DNA from 3 places in the Arthrobacter sp. Cza30 genome. Region 2 is predicted to be linked to each of the others. Evidence: riboswitches for the same ligand, from Rfam matches in the RefSeq annotation. Region 2 holds a riboswitch; each other region holds the start of a gene.
The links. A riboswitch is a leader RNA that binds a small molecule or an ion and turns the genes downstream of it on or off. The one in region 2 is predicted to bind S-adenosylmethionine.
Positions count from the first base shown of each region.

Region 1: linked by a shared signal. The riboswitch ahead of AC5RVZ_RS23510 (bifunctional o-acetylhomoserine/o-acetylserine sulfhydrylase) and the one ahead of AC5RVZ_RS31260 (LLM class flavin-dependent oxidoreductase) in region 2 are both predicted to bind S-adenosylmethionine.
Region 3: linked by a shared signal. The riboswitch ahead of AC5RVZ_RS06960 (flavin reductase family protein) and the one ahead of AC5RVZ_RS31260 (LLM class flavin-dependent oxidoreductase) in region 2 are both predicted to bind S-adenosylmethionine.

Region 1 covers NZ_JBNHGA010000007.1:141,366-145,515, forward strand. Annotated here, with positions in the region: gene AC5RVZ_RS23500 (winged helix DNA-binding domain-containing protein) at 1-488, shown strand, start outside; gene metX (homoserine O-acetyltransferase MetX) at 584-1,654, opposite strand; gene AC5RVZ_RS23510 (bifunctional o-acetylhomoserine/o-acetylserine sulfhydrylase) at 1,735-3,060, opposite strand; SAM riboswitch class IV at 3,128-3,242, opposite strand; gene AC5RVZ_RS23515 (VOC family protein) at 3,469-4,110, shown strand.
Region 2 covers NZ_JBNHGA010000014.1:73,796-77,945, reverse strand. Annotated here, with positions in the region: gene AC5RVZ_RS31260 (LLM class flavin-dependent oxidoreductase) at 1-1,167, opposite strand, end outside; SAM riboswitch class I at 1,257-1,346, opposite strand; gene AC5RVZ_RS31255 (APC family permease) at 1,436-2,896, opposite strand; gene AC5RVZ_RS31250 (acyl-CoA dehydrogenase family protein) at 2,909-4,150, opposite strand, start outside.
Region 3 covers NZ_JBNHGA010000002.1:360,076-364,225, reverse strand. Annotated here, with positions in the region: gene AC5RVZ_RS06975 (hypothetical protein) at 1-78, shown strand, start outside; gene AC5RVZ_RS06970 (alpha/beta hydrolase) at 268-1,284, shown strand; gene AC5RVZ_RS06965 (aldo/keto reductase) at 1,420-2,409, shown strand; gene AC5RVZ_RS06960 (flavin reductase family protein) at 2,460-2,966, opposite strand; SAM riboswitch class IV at 3,019-3,133, opposite strand; gene AC5RVZ_RS06955 (prephenate dehydratase) at 3,281-4,150, opposite strand.

The sequences.
Region 1 (4,150 bases), on a different contig from region 2:
ACTTCACCAGCCGCGGACCGGCGACCTTAAAGGACTGTTCCGACTGGTCCAAACTGCCCCAGGCGGACCTGAAGCGCGGCCTCGAATCCGGGGGCGGTGACGGACTGGAACGGTTCGAAACCGAGGGGCAACAGCTCTGGTACTCCCCCGCCGCCGGGACGATCGGCGGCGTCGCTGCGGCGGACGACGGACACCCGCGGGCTGACCTGATCCAGTGTTACGACGAATACGTCATGGGTTACACCAAGACCCGCGGCTACCTGGGCGGCAGTGCGCCGGCGGCGTTGGGCGGCGAGGTGCCGATCCACGTGCTGCTGCTGGACGGACGGATGGCCGGCAACTGGAGACACGTCCTCCGGCCCGGCTCCGCCGAGCTGCGGCTCAAACCGCAGCGGGTCTTCACCGAGCCTGAGCGGCAGGCCGTGGGCGTCGCGGTGGAGCGCTACGCGGCCTTCCTGCGGCGGCCGGTATCGCTCTACCTGGCCTGACCGCTCCGCTCTACCTGCTAGGGCGCAGCGGTGGGACTCCGCGCGGACGGCGCGCACCGGCGTCGTACTCGGGCCGCCGACACGCAGGCGGGAGGTCAGGCGGGCGCGAAGAACGCGTCGGTCAGGGCCTCGTGCAGCTGGTGGATATCGGTCAGGAAACCGTCGTGGCCCAGCGGCGTTTCGATGGTGTGGACCTTGACTGCCCCGGGCAACGCCTCGGCCAGCTGCCGCGACTGTTCCGGGAAGTACAGGCGATCGGAATCCACCGCGGCGACGAAGAACTGCGTGTCGGTGAGGCCGCCCAGCGACTGCTCCAGCGAGCCCCGGCCCCGGGCAACGTCGTGGCTGATGAGGGCCTCGGTGAGCAGGATGTAGCTGTTGGCGTCGAAGCGCGCGACGAGCTTGTCCGCCTGGTAATCTAGGTAGCTCTCCACGGCATAGCGGCCACGGGCGGACGGCGTGATGCCGCCGTACGGCTGCTCCTCCGCCTGCGGCTTGCGGCTGAACCTGTACTCCAGCTCCGGCTCCGAGCGGTAGTTGATGTGCGCGATGCGCCGGGCGATACCCAGACCCGCCTCGGGCGCGGGACCCCCGTAATAGTCGCCGCCGGCGAAGTGCGGGTCCAGCCGGATGGCCGCGACCTGCGCCTGCGCGAAGGCAATCTGCTCGGCGGTGCTCGCGGCGCCGCACGACAGGACGGCGCACCGGGCGGTGCGCTCCGGGAACGTCGCCGCCCATTCAAGCGCGCGGGCGCCGCCCATCGACCCGCCGAGCACCGTGTGCCAGCGCCGGATGCCCAGCGCGTCGGCCAGCCGTGCCTCGGCCCGGACCGAATCGCGGATCGTGACGAACGGGAAGCGTGACCCCCACGGCGTCCCGTCCGGCGCCGGCGACGAGGGACCGGTGGAACCGTAGCAGCCGCCAATCATGTTGGCGGCCACTACGAAATAGCGCTCCGTGTCGATCGTGGCACCGGGGCCCACGAGATCATCCCACCAGCCGTCCTCGTCGGAGTAGCCGCGTGCCACATGCGTACTGCCGGTCAGGGCGTGCTGAATCAGGACGGCGTTGGACGCGTCCGCATTCAAGGTGCCCCAGGTTTCAAAGCCGAGGACCACCTCGGGCAGATAGCCGCCGGCTTCCAACTCCAGCGCACCAACCGGCATCCGGCGCAGGATGCCGTCGGTCGCCTGTTCCACCAGTTCCTGCGGTTGCACTATCGTCACGCTGCGCTCTACCTGCTTGCCTAGTCGTCCGCGCCCTTGGCGGCGCGGAAACCGGCCTCCAGGTCGGCAATGATGTCGTTGACGTTCTCGATGCCCACCGACAGGCGGACCAGACCGTCGGTCACCCCGGCCGCGACCCGCTCCGCGGCCGAGAGCTGGGCATGGGTGGTCGACGCCGGGTGGATCACCAGCGAGCGCACATCGCCCAGGTTGGCCACGTGCGAGTGCAGTTCAAGGCCGTCCACAAAGCGCTTGCCGGCCTCGATGCCGCCCTTGATTTCGAACGCGACGATGGCGCCGGTCCCCTTCGGGCCGTACTTGCGGCCGCGCTCGTACCAGGGGCTGGAGGGCAGGCCGAGGTATGCGACGGAGGCAACGTCGTCGTGCTCTTCCAGGAATTCGGCCACCTTCTGCGCGTTGGCCACATGCCGCTCCACGCGCAGGCTCAGCGTCTCCAGCCCCTGGGCAATCAGGAACGCATTGAACGGCGAGATGGCGGACCCCAGGTCGCGCAGCAACTGCACCCGGGCCTTGAGGATGTAGGCCAGGTTGGCGCCCAAAGCGCCGTTGACGCCGAGGTCGCGGGCGAAGACCAGCCCGTTGTAGGTGTCGTCCGGCGTGTTAAACCCGGGGAACTTCTCCGGGTCGGCGGCGAAATCGAACGTTCCGGCATCAACGATCACGCCGCCGATCGCCGTCCCGTGGCCGCCGAGGTACTTGGTGGCCGAGTGGAGCACGATGTCGGCCCCCCACTCGATCGGGCGGATCAGGTACGGGGTAGACAAGGTGTTGTCCACGATCAGCGGCACGCCGTTTTCGTGGGCTATGGCGCTGACCGACTCCAGGTCCAGCACGTCCTGGCGCGGGTTGGAAACGACCTCGCCGAAGAACGCCTTGGTATTCGGCTTGACGGCATCGCGCCACTGCTGCAGGTTGTCCGGATCCTCGACGAAGGTGACCTCGATGCCGAACTTGGGCAGCGTGGTGCGCAGCAGGTTGTAGGTGCCGCCGTACAGGCTGGGGCTGGCCACGATATGGTCGCCGGCCTCGGCCAGGTTGAGGATAGAGAACGTCGACGCGGCCTGGCCCGAAGCAAGCAGCAGGGCGCCGACGCCGCCCTCCAGGTTGGCGATCCGGGTCTCGACCGCTTCCTGGGTGGGATTGCCGATCCTGGTGTAGATGGGCGCCAGTTCGGACAGGGCGAACCGGTCGGCCGCGCTCTGCGCGCTGGGGAACACGAACGAGGTGGTCTGGTAGATCGGCAGTGCGCGGGCGCCCGTGGCGGCGTCCGGCTCCTGCCCTGCGTGGATCTGACGGGTTTCAAAGGACCAATCGGCATTGGACATGGTGCAACTCCTTCACTGGAAGGGGCCATCCGGGATCCGGCCGTGCCGGCATGTCTGTCCCGGGTGTGACCCGCGCTTGCGCACCGCCTTGTGGCGGCTGCCTGGTCTTCACCCGGGGCACCCCACCGCGGTTGGAGGGTTGCCGGCCAGCAAACCGGGGTTTTGCGCTGGCACTCATGACCTGCCTCCAGTCTCCGCAGACAGGCCGGCGGCCGCAACAATATGACACCTTATGACTGGGCACCCAGCTCCGGGCGGTCTGTCCGACCGTCCGCACGTCAAGCTGCCGGGGCGTGTCGGGCACGGCGGAATTGCTGCCGGGAACGGCGCGCCTTGCACGAGCCGCAAGCTGAGTGACTTAGGTCACCCTAAGTCGAGAGCGGGTTCACAAAGTGCCAAGATAATGCCATGCGCTTCGACCATGTTTCTTATGCTGCTGAACCCGACGGTCTGGCTGCCACCTCAGAGCGGATCGCCCAAGCCCTGGGCATCGACGCCGTCAAGGGCGGGGTTCACCCTCGCTTCGGCACCCGCAATATGATCTTCCCCCTCACCGGCCACCATTACCTGGAGGTGGTGGAGGTGCTCGACCACCCCGCTTCCGACAAAGCCCCCTTTGGCCAGGCAGTGCGGGCGCGGTCGGAAGCCGGCGGCGGCTGGATGGGCTGGTGCGTGGCGGTCGACGACCTGACCCCGTTCGAAGAACGGCTGGGCCGCCACGCGGTTCCCGGCAACCGCAAGTTCCCGGATGGGCAGGAACTGAGCTGGCAGCAGATCGGGATCAAGGGCCTCATCGCCGACCCGCAGGTGCCCTACATGTTGCGCTGGGATGACGGCACCGAATCGCTGCACCCGTCCAACGCCCGCCCCGCCACGGTCAAGCTGATCGGCCTGACCATCGCCGGCTCTTCCGACCGGGTGGCGGACTGGCTGGGCACCCCGGTCGACGGCCTGCTGGACGACGTCAAGGTCGCATGGTCGGCGCCGAACGGTACGCCGGGCATCCTGTCCGTCCGCTTCGAAACCGCCAACGGGATCGTCGAACTGTAAGTCCTTGCGGCATCGCTCCGTTTCGGGCGTCCGCTCCACT
Region 2 (4,150 bases):
CACCTCACCGCCGGAACCGACGGTGATCGGGCCGAAGCCGCCGACGCCGACCCATTCGGCCAGCTGGCGGATGGTCCACGGCTTGCCGCTGTCGCCGGAAGCCTTCTGGAAGGTCTCCACCGAGGACTGGATGGCATTGGACTTCACGTTTTCGCCGATCACGTCGTCCGGGCCGTAGGTGGAGAGGTCAACGCCCATCCAGCCGGAGATCAGCGCCAGCGCGCCGTTGATGTCCGCGTAGGACTTGTAGTCCTCGAACTTGGCCTGCGCGGTGGCGGTGTCCGGTCCGGTCACAACGGTCTGCATCGCGTAGATGCGTACGTCGTAGCGGTCGCGGCCCGCCGCTTCCACGGCGTCGCGGATCTTCTTCACCGACGCCGCGAGCATCTCCTTGGTCGGGCAGGTCACGAACACCGCCTCGGCGTTCCCGGCGGCGAACTCGGTGCCGCGCTTGGAGGCCCCGGCCTGGAAGATGACCGGGGTGCGCTGCGGGCTCGGCTCGGTGATCGCGATGCCGGGAACCTTGAAGTACTTGCCCTCGTGCCGGATCTCGTGGACCTTGGCCGGGTCGGTGAAGACGCCGGTCTCGACGTCCTTGACCACGGCGTCGTCCTCCCACGAGCCCTCGAGCAGCTTGTAGATGACCTCGAGGTATTCGTCCGCGTGGTTGTAGCGCTCGTCGTGCTCCAGCTGGTCTTCTTGGCCCATGTTGCGCGCCGCCGAGGGCAGGTAACCGGTGACCACGTTCCAGCCGACCCGCCCGTTGGTCAGGTGGTCCAGCGTGGCCAGGCGGCGGGCGAACGGGTACGGGTGCTCGTAGGCGGTGCCGGCGGTGACGCCGAAGCCGAGGTTCTCGGTCACCGCGGCCATCGCCGAGACCAGCATGAACGGATCATTCACCGGGACCTGGGTGCCGGCGCGCAGCGTGGTCTCGTTGGAGGACCCGAAGACGTCGTAGGTGCCGAGCACGTCGGCGATGAACAGGCCGTCGAAGAGGCCCTTTTCCAGCACCTTGGCCAGGTGGGTCCAGTAGCCGATGGTGTTGTAGTTGGCGGACTTGTCCTGCGGGTGGCGCCACAGTCCGGGCGACTGGTGGCCCACGCAGTTCATGTCGAAGGCGTTGAAACGAATCTGGCGCCGGGGGTTGGGCTGCGGGTTTACGGTCATGTCAGGCTCCTTTTCTGATGAGAAGAGCCCGCGCCGGTCCTCCGTTGGGCATGCGAGTGCCCAACGGAAGACCAACGAGAGATCGAGCTTCTCCATCGGTCCTGGCGGTAGCACCTTCCTCAGGGAGGGGGTTGCTGCGGCGTCAACAAGCCAGGTCTCTCGGCCGCTCTGGATGGGTACCCCTCCATTGGACACCCGGGGGCGTCCCGGAGGGAAATGTTCGCCGTCACGCGAGGTAAGAATTACGGCGCGTGACGCCGGGTAAAAATTACGACGCCGGGGCGGAGCCGGCTTTGGCCTGCGGCCGCTTCCATCCCGCCACCGCTCCCGCCCCTAGGCAGACAAGAATCAGGACGACGACGGCGATGGCCAGCGGCACACTGTTGCCGACCAGGGTGGGGAGGTTCTGCAGGATCAGGCCCAGGATTCCCAACAGCCCGATCAGTCCGAGCGCCGGGGCGACGGAGCGCTTCCAGTCGCGGGCCGGCGCACCCTTTCTCCGGAAGAAGACCAGCACCGCGATGCTTGTGAGCGTCATCAGCACCACCACGCCCAGGGAAGCGAAACCGGCAAACCAGGTGTAGAACTGCACGATCGGGTCCCAGCCGGCGACGGCGGCTGTCAGCAGGAACAGGGCAACCACTCCGGTCGAAGCGGCCGAGGCCAGATGTGGCGAGTGGTGCCGGGTGTGCGTGCCGGCCAGCTTGGCGGGGAAAATGCCTTGTCCGGCGATCTGGAAGAAATAGCGTGAGCTGATGTTGTGCAGGGACAGGATGCAGGCGAACAGGCTGCTGGCCAGCAGTACCTGGATGACGTGGCTGCCCGCGGTGCCGAGGTAGAGCGCCGTAGTCTCCGAGAGCAAGGTGCCGGGCGCGTCCGTGGCCTTTTGGACGATGCCCTCGTCGCCCCACACGCTGATCAGCAGCCAGCTGGAGAGCGCGTAGAAGCCGCCCACCACGATGAGGGCTACATAGGTGGCGCGCGGGATCGTCTTGTCCGGGTCGCGTGCCTCGTCGCGGAACACGGCGGTCGCCTCGAAGCCAATGAAACTCAGGATGGCGAACAACAGCGCGATGCCGGGCGCCCCGGACAGCACGGTGGACGGGGTGACGAACCCGGTGGACAGGCCCTCCCGACCGCCGCCGCCAAAAATTACGGCAGCGTCAAGGACCAGCACGATCAGCACCTCGGCGACCAGCAGTACCCCCAGCACCTTGCCGGAGAGCTCGATGTTCCGGTGGCCCAGCCAGGCGACGGCGGCCAGGGCGGCAGCGGCCCATGCCCACCATGGCAGTGCCGGCCCGCCGTAGGCGCGGACCACTTCGTCGACGGCCGGCGCCAGCAGGCCGTAGACGCCGGCTTCCAGCGCGAGGTAGGAGAGCAGAGCCACGAAGGCCGCCCCCAGGCCCGCCCTGCGGCCGAGGCCTTTGTCGACGTAGCTGAAGAACGCGCCGGCCGTTGGCACGTGCGGTGTCATGGTGGTGAAGCCGACGGCAAACAACAGCAGGATGGCCATGGCCAGCAGGTAGATGAAGGGAAGGCCAGCGCCGTTGCCGCTGACGATGGCCAGAGGGACGGTTCCGCCGATGACGCCCAGTGGCGACGCGGCGGCCAGCACGATGAGCACGATGCTGGCGACGCCCAGCCGGCCGGAGAGCCGCGGAACGCCGGTCGCGCCGGCCACAGCCTCGGGCTTTGCGAGGGTCGGGTTATTGGTGGATACGGACATTGTGGCCTCTTCCTAGACGGCCGCGGAACGGGCGGCGGGGCTGACTGACTGGCGTTCGGCGTCGGCGTTGGCCTCGCCAATCGTCCAGACGAAGGGGGGTTCGGTGGCGTTGACTTCCCAGTCGCCGACGATCCGGGACTTATAGATAAACGGGTTGTGCGTCGCCACGGTGCGGGCGTTGCGCCAGTGCCGGTCCAGCGCCTTGTCTGTGCTGGTCGAGGAGGCACCGAGCGCATTGAAGAGGGCGCCCGCGGCGTCCGGGACCAAGGCGCTGAGCACAATCTGCGCACGACCCGATTCCAGTTCGACGGCGATGTTGGCCGCCTTCTCGGCGTCGCCGTCTGACTGCCGCGAGGCGAAGACGCGGTCCAGGCTGCGGGCAACGCCGAGCGTGGTTGCCTTCGCGGCGTAGGCCGTGGCGCTGATTTCGCCGACCACTTGCAGGACCTGCGCGTCGTGCCGAACCAACGGGGCGTTTCCGTGGCCGAACACCCGCTTGCGGTCCCGCACGTTCTCCGCGGCTTCGCTGGTGACGGCCTGGGCGATGCCGGCCAGGGTCACCAGCAGGATGTGCTGGTAGAGCGCCGTCTGGTACGGGAAGCGGTCGGCGAAGGCGGACACGTTGGCAGGGTCCACCAAAGCGTCGGTAAATACGGTGGTGCCGCTGCCGGTGAGCCGCTGGCCGAAACCGTCCCAGTCGTCGAAGGTTTCCACGCCCGGCGTCTTGGTGGAGATGATCACCGAGACATCGGAGCCGTCCGGGCGCTTGGCGGTGACATCGATCCAGTCCGAGAAGATGGTGCCGGTGGTGTAGAACTTGCGGCCGCTCAGCAGCAGCTTGCCGCCGGTCTCGGACAGCACGGTGGCGGTTCCCCCGGCGCCCGGTTCGGTCCAGGCGTTGCCGGCCAGCTCGCCGGACGCGAAGCGCCGCAGCCAGGCGCTGCGATCCGAGGTGCGGCCGTGGTGGTACAGGTTCTCCTCCACCAAGGCGATGTGCGAACGCAGCGCCTGCGGAATGTTGCTGTCCGCCGTGGCCAGCTCGATCAGGAGTCGGGTGAACTCTTCCCAGTCCAGCCCGTCGCCGCCGAACTCGGCCGGAATCCGGGCGGCGCCGAAGCCGGCGTCCTTCAGCCAGCCGATCTGGTCAAACGGCAGTTCGCGGGTGAGCTCGCGGCTCAACGCCCCGGCGGCGATGCGCGCGAAGATCGGGCGGTATTTGGCGGCCGCGGCGTCGAAGGCCGTGGCGAGGTTGTC
Region 3 (4,150 bases), on a different contig from region 2:
AGCAAGCCCGAGCGGTGGACCATGACGCCGGTCGCCCTGGTCTTGGCCGCGCTGAGCCTGGTGGTTGCCCTCGGCTGACGTGGTTTCCCGGCCGTTGGCGGGCGAGCCGCAAGACTTTTCGTCGGCGGGCCGTCCAGCCGTTTGCGGGCCTCACGGCCCTTCGCGGGCGGGGCTTTCCGGCGGTTGACGGGCCGGCATCGGAGGGGCTTGCCCCGCGGGCGGGGCGGGCTCACGATTGGTTCACCACAGGCCGATCGGGAGGAAGCCATGCAGGTCCGCATCCGCCGCGCACTGACAGCCGTTGCCGTGCTCGTCACCGTCCCGGCGGCCCTCGCCGGCGGCCTGGTCCTGTGGCTGCGCCTCAGCCCCCGGCCGCTGGCGGTGCTGCTGCGGGTGCTGTCCGAACGGGACGGCCGGCGCACGGCCCGCGCCATGGCCCGGCACGTGCCGGACGGCATCAGCGAAGTATTGGATCAGGAATACCTCAGCAACCACGGCCATACCCGCCTGGACGTGTTCTTCCCGGACAAGGCGGCCGAGGATTCGCTGCGCCTTCCGACAATTGTCTGGATCCACGGCGGGGCCTGGATCTCCGGCACCAAGAACGACGTCGCCAATTACCTTCGAATCCTCGCCTCCTACGGCTTCACCGCCGTGGGCGTGGACTATTCGCTGGCCCACGTGCGCCGCTACCCCGCGCCGGTGCGCCAGACGGCCGCCGCGCTGCGCTACCTGGAACACAATGCCGACCGGCTGCACATCGATACCGAGCGGATCGTGCTGGCCGGGGACTCGGCGGGCGCGCAAATTGCTGCGCAACTGGCGCTGGTCATCGCCGACCCGGACTATGCCAAAAGGCTGGGCATTGCCTCGCCCATGAAGCCGGAACGGCTGCGCGCGGTGCTGCTGCACTGCGGGGCGTACGACCTCTCGCTCGCCGGGGCGGACCAGGCCGGGAACCAGAACTACCTGCGCACGGTGCTGTGGTCCTACACCGGGGCCAAGGACTATCTGGAGCGTCCGTACGTCGCGCTGGCCTCCGTGGCCCGGCATGTGGGCGCCGACTACCCGCCGGCTTTCGTTTCCGCGGGCAACACCGACCCGCTGCTGCCGCACTCGCTCGGGCTGGTCGAAGCGCTGCGGATCAAGGGCGCGGCCGTGGAGGAGTTCTTCCCCCAAACCGAGGCCGGCCTGGGGCACCAGTTCCAGTTCAACCTGGAGTTGGAAGCGGCGTGGCAGGTGCTGGAGCGCAGCGTGGCGTTCCTCCGCCGTCACACCGGCTGATGCCGCCTGAGTTGAACCGGCGCCCCGCTGCGCGGAGTGTTCTTCGGTGGCTGCATCACCTCAGGCCCGCGCCCATGCCTCCCCGGGCGCCGCCGTCGTACGCTGGAAACCTGCCCAGCGAAGGGGGAACTGTCAATGGACGACGCCGGATCGCGCCTCATTTTCGGCTGCATGGGGCTGGGCGGTGGCTGGGGGAGCGGGCCCCTGGAAGCGGCCGACGTGGCGGCCGCGCACGCGGCAGTGGCGGCGGCGCTGGAGGCCGGGATCACGACGTTCGACCACGCCGACATCTACGCCCACGGCAAGGCCGAGGCCGCGTTCGGGCGGGTGCTCGCGGGAAGTCCCGAGCTGCGCGACTCGATCCGGCTGCAGGGCAAATGCGGCATCCGGCTGCCGGTCCCCGGCCTGGTCGGGCACTACGACTCCTCGCGGGAAGCCATCCTGGCCCGCACCGACGAAAGCCTGCGCCGGCTGCACACCGATCACCTGGATACGCTGCTGATCCACCGGCCGGATCCGCTGGCGCAGGCCGAGGAGATCGCCGCGGCCTTCAACGAGCTTCGGATGGCCGGGAAGGTCCGCCGCCTCGGTGTCTCGAACATGTCCGGCGAACAGATGCGCTGGCTGCAGGCGGCGCTGGATGAACCGCTGGCGGTGAACCAGCTGGAAATGAGCCTGTACCGACGCGACTGGCTGGAGTCGGGGGTGCTGGTGAACCACCCGGAGGGAACGGGGATCGGCTTCCCGCACGGCACCCTGGAATACTGCGCCGCCCACGGGGTGGAGCTGCAGGCCTGGGGCGCGCTGGCCCAGGGCCGGTACAGCGGGCGCGCGGCAGCGGAGGCCGCGATACCGGATGCTTCCGCGCCCGCGGATGCCACAGCCCCGGCCGACCATGCAACGGCAGCCCTGGTCACGGAACTTGCCCGGGACAAGGGCTGCCCGCCCGAAGCCGTGGTGCTGGGCTGGCTGCTGCGGCATCCGGCAGGCATCCGGCCGGTCGTCGGCACCAGCAGCCCGGACCGGATCCGGGCCTGTGCCGAGGCGGAGGCGGTTGGAGCATCGATGACCCGCGAGGAGTGGTACTCCCTGTGGGTGGCGGCCCGCGGCAGGCCGCTGCCGTAGCTGCCCGCGGCTCGCCCAGCCCGCTGCCGGCTGGGCCGGGACCAAGCGTCCTAGACGAAGGCCGGCTGTTCCAACCGGCGGAATGCGGAATCGTGGAAGACGAGCGGCTCGTGCGTGCCGTCGTGCGTGGACAGGCCGTGCACCTGCAGCAGCACGACGTGGTGGTCCCCGGCCGGGACTTCCTGGTGCACCGAGCAGTCCAGCCAGAGCGCCGCGTCGTTGAGGAAAAGCGCGCCGTCGTCCGTGCCGTGCAGGCTCAGGCCGGCAAAGCGGTCCCCGTTCTTGGACGCGATCTGGCGGCAGACGCCGTCGTGCCCGGTGCCGAGGACCGAGACGCCGATCCGGTCGGCCCGGCGGACCAGCGGCCAGGTCCGTGAGGTGTTTTGCACGGCGAACATCACCAGCGGCGGCTCGAGGGAGACGCCCACGGTGAACGAGGAGGCGACGATGCCCTGCGGCTCGCCGTCGATGATCGCGCACAGCGCCGCGATGCCCGAGGGGAAGCGGCCGAAGGCTGAGCGCAACGTGTTGGGGGTCAGGTCATGGTGTAGCGACATGGCGTCCTTGGGGCTTGGGCGCATCCGCTGCGGCCGAGCTGCTGCGGGTGGATACGCGTACTTGCCTGCCGACATACCCGGCGGGCCGAATCATCACCTGGAGCACCCCGCTACGGTAGAGGGTTGCCGGCCAACCAGCCAGGGCTGTGAAGTTGGCGCTCTTGATTCGCCTCCACGCTAAGAGCGGGGAAGGGCCTGGGTCAAACGCCGGTAACAGTTCGTCAAATGCAGCGTTTTACCGGCGGCAGCCGCGCGACGGCTGCCCCGACGGTTGCGGCGCTACGGCTGCGGCCCACGGGCGGCCGCCGCCACGGCTACTGTGCGGCGGCGCCGGCGCGCACGGTCTGCCGCCGGAACGGATGCGCCGGGTAAACGCCCAGGAGGCGGATCTCGGTGGTGAAGAAGTCCAGTTCCTCGAAGGCGTGGACCATGGCAGGATCGTCCGGGTGGCCTTCGACGTCCACCATGAACATGGTGGCGGCAAACTCGCCGCCGACCATGTAGCTCTCCAGCCTGGTCATGTTGATGCCGTTGGTGGCGAAACCGCCCAGCGCCTTGTAGAGCGCCGACGGCACGTTCCGCACGCGGAACACGAAGCTGGTCACCGCCGGACCGGGAAGTTCCTCGCGGGACGGGACCGGCCGGCGGTCGGCCAGCACCACGAACCGTGTGGTGTTCGTCGGATCGTCTTCGACCTTTTCCGCGAAAACCTCCAGACCGTAGAGTTCGGCGGCCATCGGCGGTGCCAGGGAGACCTTGGTCGGGTCGTTCCATTCGGCCACCTCCCGGGCCGAACCCGCGGTGTCGCCGGCGATGACCGGAGTGAGCCCGAGCCTGCGGATCAGCTTGCGGCACTGGCCCAAGGCGTGGATGTGGCTGTGCACCTCCCGGGCCTGCTCCACGGTGGCCCCGCGTACGCCCAGCAGGCTGAACCGGATGGGCAGGAAGAATTCCTCCACAATCTGCAGGGTGGTCTTCGGCAGCAGCGCGTGGATGTCCGCCACCCGGCCGGCGATCGAGTTGTCGATGGGGATCATGGCCAGTTCGGCCTCGCCGCCGGTGACGGCAGCGAACGCATCCTCGAAGCTGGCACACGGCACCGCGTCCCAACCGGGGCGCACTTCCAGGCAAGCCATGTGGGAGTTCGAGCCGGGTTCACCTTGGTACGCAATTGCAGGAGCCAT